2 regions of the Streptomyces sp. NPDC041135 genome follow, and region 2 is predicted to be linked to the other one. Evidence: predicted binding sites of a transcription regulator. Region 2 holds the regulator's gene; the other holds the start of a gene.
What was found. Region 2 encodes HrcA, which represses chaperone genes, less so after heat shock. Its sites were predicted from a motif close to TTNGCACTCNGNNNNNCNGAGTGCNAA; they were not measured.

Region 1: groES (co-chaperone GroES) is a predicted target of HrcA. The motif match lies at 1,608-1,634, and genes of this name have one in related genera.

Annotation. Positions count from the first base shown of each region.
Region 1 covers NZ_JBVIYZ010000004.1:112,013-115,491, forward strand. Annotated here, with positions in the region: gene ACZ6CZ_RS11665 (polysaccharide deacetylase family protein) at 1-670, shown strand, start outside; gene ACZ6CZ_RS11670 (polysaccharide deacetylase family protein) at 748-1,533, shown strand; gene groES (co-chaperone GroES) at 1,781-2,089, shown strand; gene groL (chaperonin GroEL) at 2,207-3,479, shown strand, end outside.
Region 2 covers NZ_JBVIYZ010000001.1:389,715-393,193, forward strand. Annotated here, with positions in the region: gene ACZ6CZ_RS01735 (MBL fold metallo-hydrolase) at 55-777, opposite strand; gene hrcA (heat-inducible transcriptional repressor HrcA) at 999-2,015, shown strand; gene dnaJ (molecular chaperone DnaJ) at 2,016-3,149, shown strand; gene ACZ6CZ_RS01750 (nitronate monooxygenase) at 3,261-3,479, shown strand, end outside.

The sequences.
Region 1 (3,479 bases), on a different contig from region 2:
GACCCCGCCGCCCCCGCCGGCGACGAAGCCGCGCATCACCCCCCGCGACGGCTTCGAGGTGGACGGCCAGGAGGAGGAGAACCTGCCGCCGGTCTTCACCACCGTCCCCACCAAGCGCAAGGTCGTGTTCCTCACCATCGACGACGGCTCCGACAAGGACCCCGCCTTCGTGCGCATGATGAGCGAGCTGAAGGTCCCGTACACCGCCTTCCTCAGCGACTACCTGGTCAAGGACGACTACGGCTTCTTCCGCCGGATGCAGGCCAAGGGGGTCACCCTCAACAACCACACCCTCACGCACCCGTATCTGCCGGGGCTGTCGTACGAGGAGCAGGAGCACGAGATCTGCGGCATGCAGGCGATCATGAAGAAGCAGTTCGGCCGGGCCCCGGCCGTCTTCCGGCCGCCCTACGGCAACTACAACGGCGACACCCTGCGCGCCGCCAAGTCCTGCGGCATCAAATACGCGCCGATCTGGGACGAGGAGGTCTTCGTCGACCACTGGGAGTACCGCGACGACGACCGCGGTCTGCACCCCGGCGACATCGTGCTCTCCCACTTCCGCGGCCCCGAGGACTGGGCGGGCACCATGCCCGACATGATCCGCCGCTTCCTGAACAAGGTCACCCGGGACGGCTACGCGGTGGCACGCCTGGAGGACTACCTGTGACGCGCCCGGGGCGGCAGCGGCGGCCGGCGCGCGGGCGGCGCCGGAGCCCGGCCGCCTCGCCGCTCACCTGTGCGCTCCTGCTCGCCGCCCTGCTGCTGGGCGGCTGCGCCCAGTCGGTCGACCCCATCGAACGGCTGGGCAAGAAGGCCGCCCAGGGCGTACGGCCGCACGGCCCGGCCGGTGACCGCTCCTACCGCGCCTGGGGCCTGAGCGCCCCGCTCGCCGAGGCCCCGCGGCCCGCCGCGCGCCCGCCGGCGCCCCGCACCGCGGACCCGGCGGCCCCGCTCCCGGTCGTCGACCACGTCGCCACCTCCGACCCGGTCGTCTTCCTCACCTACGACGACGGCGCCGAGACGGACCCCCGGTTCGTCGACATGGTCCGTGACCTGCGGCTGCCGGTCACCCTCTTCCTCACCGACCGCGTCGCCGGCCCCGGCTACGGCCGCTTCGCCCGGCTGCGCGCGGTCGGCGCCAACCTGCAGAACCACACCCTCGACCACCCCGCCCTGCCCGGACTGCCCTACGCCGGCCAGCGCGCCGAGATCTGCGGCCAGCAGGACAAGCTCAGATCCCGCTTCGGTATCCGCCCCCGCCTCTTCCGGCCGCCCTACGGCCGGTACGACACCACCACGCTGCGCGCCGCCGCCGACTGCGGCGTGGCGGCCGTCGTGCTGTGGCGCGTGTCGGCGGGCGCGGGCGACCCGGCGTACACCCGGGGCGCGCCGCGGCTGCGGCCCGGCGACATCGTCGCCGTCGGCCCCGGCGAGAACGACGGCTCCGCCCTGCGGGAGCGCACCGCCCGGCTGCTGCGCCGGATCCAGCAGCGGGGCCTGACGGTGGGCCGCCTGGAGGACTACCTCTAGGGCGCCGGTAGGGCTCCGAGACGTCACAGGGGCGGGCGCCGAGGGGGCGCCGGAGGCGGCGCGACGCACGGCAACTGGCACTCCGCTTGACCGAGTGCTAATCGCAGTCATAGTCTCAGGTCTGGCACTCCCCCCTGGAGAGTGCCAACAACGCGACGGGCAGGTCCGGCACCCGCGACGACGGATCGACCTGGTCGCCACCTCAGACAGTTAACCCCGTGAGATCTCCGAAGGGGGAGGTCGGATCGTGACGACCGCCAGCTCCAAGGTTGCCATCAAGCCGCTCGAGGACCGCATTGTGGTCCAGCCGCTCGACGCCGAGCAGACCACGGCCTCTGGCCTGGTCATTCCGGACACTGCGAAGGAGAAGCCCCAGGAGGGCGCCGTCCTCGCCGTGGGCCCGGGCCGATTCGAGAACGGCGAGCGCCTGCCGCTCGACGTCAAGGTCGGCGACGTCGTTCTGTACAGCAAGTACGGCGGCACCGAGGTGAAGTACAACGGCGACGAGTACCTCGTCCTCTCGGCTCGCGACGTGCTCGCGATCATCGAGAAGTAGTACCACCTCGAGCACTCCGCTCGTGACTGCGCCCCTGGCCCCCGACCTAGAAGAAGCCGGGCGCCCGGGGCGCAGTTTTTTCTTTCACCCCAGACATTCGAGAGGGCTCCCGCTGTCATGGCGAAGATCCTGAAGTTCGACGAGGACGCCCGTCGCGCCCTCGAGCGCGGCGTCAACAAGCTGGCCGACACGGTGAAGGTGACGATCGGCCCCAAGGGCCGCAACGTCGTCATCGACAAGAAGTTCGGTGCCCCGACCATCACCAACGACGGCGTCACCATCGCCCGTGAGGTGGAGATCGAGGACCCGTACGAGAACCTCGGCGCGCAGCTGGTGAAGGAGGTGGCGACCAAGACCAACGACATCGCGGGCGACGGTACGACCACCGCCACCGTGCTCGCCCAGGCGCTGGTCCGCGAGGGCCTGAAGAACGTCGCCGCCGGTGCCTCCCCGGCCGCCCTGAAGAAGGGCATCGACGCCGCGGTCAAGGCCATCTCCGACGACCTGCTGGCCTCGGCCCGCCCGATCGACGAGAAGTCCGACATCGCGGCCGTCGCCGGTCTGTCCGCCCAGGACAGCCAGGTCGGCGAGCTGATCGCCGAGGCGATGGACAAGGTCGGCAAGGACGGTGTCATCACCGTCGAGGAGTCCAACACCTTCGGTCTGGAGCTGGACTTCACCGAGGGCATGGCCTTCGACAAGGGCTACCTGTCGCCGTACTTCGTGACGGACCAGGAGCGTATGGAGGCCGTCCTCGACGACCCGTACATCCTCATCCACCAGGGCAAGATCTCCGCGATCGCGGACCTCCTGCCGCTGCTGGAGAAGGTCATCCAGGCCAACGCCTCCAAGCCGCTGCTGATCATCGCCGAGGACGTCGAGGGCGAGGCGCTCTCCACCCTCGTCGTCAACAAGATCCGCGGCACCTTCAACGCCGTCGCGGTGAAGGCCCCCGGCTTCGGCGACCGCCGCAAGGCGATGCTGCAGGACCTGGCGGTCCTCACCGGCGCCACGGTCATCTCCGAGGAGGTCGGCCTCAAGATCGACCAGGTCGGCCTGGACGTGCTGGGCTCCGCCCGCCGCGTCACCGTCACCAAGGACGACACCACCGTCGTCGACGGTGCCGGCGACTCCGCCGACGTCACGGGCCGCGTCGCCCAGATCAAGGCCGAGATCGAGAACACCGACTCCGACTGGGACCGCGAGAAGCTCCAGGAGCGCCTCGCGAAGCTGGCCGGCGGCGTGTGCGTGATCAAGGTCGGCGCCGCCACCGAGGTGGAGCTGAAGGAGAAGAAGCACCGTCTGGAGGACGCCATCTCCGCGACCCGCGCCGCGGTCGAGGAGGGCATCGTCTCCGGTGGCGGTTCCGCTCTGGTCCACGCCGCCAAGG
Region 2 (3,479 bases):
GGAGAAGCGGCGCCGGCGCACCCACGACACGCCGGAGCGGGCCCGCGGTGACGCTCAGCTCACGCCGAACCGCGCCGCCAGCGCGTCGCGTTGGGCCCGTACGAACGCCGCGTCGACGACCGCGCCGTGACCGGGCACGTACCGCGCGTCCGGGCCGCCCAGCGACAGCAGCCGGTCCAGGGCGTCGGGCCACCGGGACGGCACGGCGTCCGGGCCCGCCTGGGGCTCGCCGGACTCCTCGACGAGGTCGCCGCAGAACACCGTCTCCGGGTCGCCGGGGACCAGGACGGCCAGGTCGTGGGCGGTGTGGCCGGGACCCACGTTGGCCAGCAGCGCCTGCCGGCCGCCGCCGAGGTCCAGGGTCCACTCGCCGGAGACCAGGTGGCGGGGCGCGGCCAGGGCGTCGACCGCCTCGTCGGCGTCCGCCACCGGCAGGCCGTTGCGGACGGCGTCCAGGCGCAGCGCCTCGCGCTCGTGGGCGAACACCGTCTCGAGGCCCACCGCCGCGTACACCTCGGCCCCCGCGAAGGCGGCGGCGCCGAAGACGTGGTCGAAGTGGGGATGGGTGAGCGCGAGATGGGTCACACGGCGCCCGGCCAGTTCCTCGGCCCGCGCGCGCAGCCGGGCGCCCTCCGCGAGGCTGGAGCCCGCGTCCACCACCAGCGCCGTGCCCTCCCCGAGCACCAGCCCGGCCGTGCAGTCCCACCCGGGCAGCCGGCACCGGCCCACCCCCTCGGCCACCCGCTCCCAGCCCAGCTCTTCCCAAGACACCGTCATACCGCGACGCTAGCGTCAGCGACCGGCGACGACGCGGCGAAGGGGCGTGCCACGCCCCGCGACGCCGGCGTGATCCGGACGACAGGCCCTGGGGCACCGGCCTTGCCCGGTGTGTACCCGACGGCCGTACACTGGGCCGGAGGATGCTGGCACTCACATGCCAAGAGTGCCAGGCAGGGGGCCTGAGGGGCCGTGGGGACGAGTGCTGGAGGTGCGCGCGGATGCTGAGTGAACGCAGGCTGCAGGTGCTGCGCGCCATCGTCCAGGACTACGTCGGCACCGAGGAGCCGGTGGGCTCCAAGGCGCTCACCGAGCGGCACAACCTCGGCGTCTCCCCGGCCACGGTCCGCAACGACATGGCGGCCCTGGAGGACGAGGGGTACATCGCGCAGCCGCACACCAGCGCGGGGCGCATCCCCACCGACAAGGGCTACCGGCTGTTCGTCGACAAGCTCGCGGGCGTCAAGCCGATGACGCCGCCCGAGCGGCGGGCGATCCAGAACTTCCTGGGCGGCGCCGTCGACCTCGACGACGTCGTGGCCCGTACGGTGCGGCTGCTCGCGCAGCTCACCCGGCAGGTCGCCGTCGTGCAGTACCCCTCGCTGACCCGCTCGACCGTGCGGCACGTGGAGCTGCTCTCGCTGGCTCCCGCCCGTGTGATGCTGGTGCTGATCACCGACACCGGCCGGGTCGAGCAGCGGATGGTCGACTGCCCGGCGCCGTTCGGCGAGACGTCCCTGGCGGATCTGCGCGCGCGGCTCAACAGCCGGGTGGCGGGCCGCCGCTTCGCGGACGTCCCCCGGCTGGTGGAAGACCTGCCGGAGGCGTTCGAGGCCGAGGACCGCGGTACGGTCTCGACGGTGCTCTCCACACTTCTGGAGACACTGGTCGAGGAGAACGAGGAGCGGCTGATGATCGGCGGTACCGCCAATCTGACCCGCTTCGGACATGACTTTCCCCTCACGATCCGGCCCGTCCTGGAGGCCCTCGAGGAGCAGGTGGTGCTCCTCAAGCTCCTGGGCGAGCAGCAGGATCCGGGCATGACCGTCCGCATCGGTCACGAGAACGCCCATGAGGGGCTCAACTCCACCTCGGTGGTGTCGGTCGGCTACGGTTCGGGCGGCGAGGCAGTCGCCAAGCTCGGCGTGGTCGGACCGACCCGCATGGATTACCCGGGAACGATGGGAGCGGTACGCGCAGTGGCACGGTACGTCGGACAGATCCTGGCGGAGTCGTAAGTGGCCACGGACTACTACGCCGTTCTCGGCGTGCGCCGCGACGCGTCGCAGGATGAGATCAAGAAGGCGTTCCGGAGGCTCGCGCGCGAGCTGCACCCGGACGTCAACCCGGACCCGAAGACCCAGGAGCGGTTCAAGGAGATCAACGCCGCTTACGAGGTGCTGTCGGACCCGCAGAAGAAGCAGGTCTACGACCTCGGCGGCGATCCGCTCTCGCAGTCCGGCGGCGGCGCGGGCGGCTTCGGGGCCGGTGGCTTCGGCAACTTCTCCGACATCATGGACGCGTTCTTCGGCACGGCGTCGCAGCGCGGCCCGCGCTCGCGCACCCGGCGCGGCCAGGACGCCATGATCCGCATCGAGGTGGAGCTGGACGAGGCGGCCTTCGGCACGACCAAGGACATCCAGGTCGACACGGCGGTCGTCTGCACCACGTGCAGCGGCGAGGGCGCCGCGCCGGGCACCTCCGCCCAGACGTGTGACATGTGCCGCGGCCGCGGTGAGGTCTCGCAGGTCACCCGGTCCTTCCTGGGCCAGGTCATGACCTCGCGCCCGTGCCCGCAGTGCCAGGGCTTCGGCACCGTGGTGCCCACGCCGTGCCCGGAGTGCGCCGGCGACGGCCGGGTCCGCTCGCGGCGCACGCTGACCGTCAAGATCCCCGCCGGCGTCGACAACGGCACCCGCATCCAGCTCGCCGGCGAGGGCGAGGTCGGCCCCGGCGGCGGTCCGGCCGGTGACCTGTACGTCGAGATCCACGAGCTGCCGCACGCGCAGTTCCAGCGGCGCGGCGACGACCTGCACTGCACGGTCACGCTCCCGATGACCGCCGCGTCCCTCGGCACCAAGGTCCCGCTGGAGACGCTGGACGGCCTGGAGGAGGTCGACATCCGGCCCGGCACCCAGTCCGGCCAGTCGATCCCGCTGCACGCCCGGGGCGTCACGCACCTGCGCGGCGGCGGCCGGGGCGACCTGATCGTGCACGTCGAGGTGCAGACCCCGACCAAGCTCGACCCGGAGCAGGAGCGCCTGCTGCGGGAGCTGGCCAAGCTGCGCGGCGAGGAGCGTCCGACCGGACAGTTCCAGCCAGGTCAGCAGGGGCTGTTCTCCCGGCTGAAGGACGCCTTCAACGGCCGCTGACCCGGTGGGGCGCGGACGCGGACGGGGTGCTCCGGCACCCCGTATGCCGGGGGCGTATGCCGACGGAAGGCCGGATTCGGACTCGTTCACGGGACGTGACACCATGCCGTCATGTCCTCCGCGCTGACCGATCTCTTCCCCCACCCGATCGTGCAGGCTCCCATGGCGGGCGGCGTCTCCGTCCCGCAGCTCGCCGCCGCGGTCTGCGAGGCCGGCGGCCTCGGCTTCCTCGCCGCCGGGTACAAGACCGCCGACGGCATGTACCAGGAGATCAAGCAGCTGCGGGGGCTCACCGGCCGCCCGTTCGGGGTGAACCTGTTCATGCCGCAG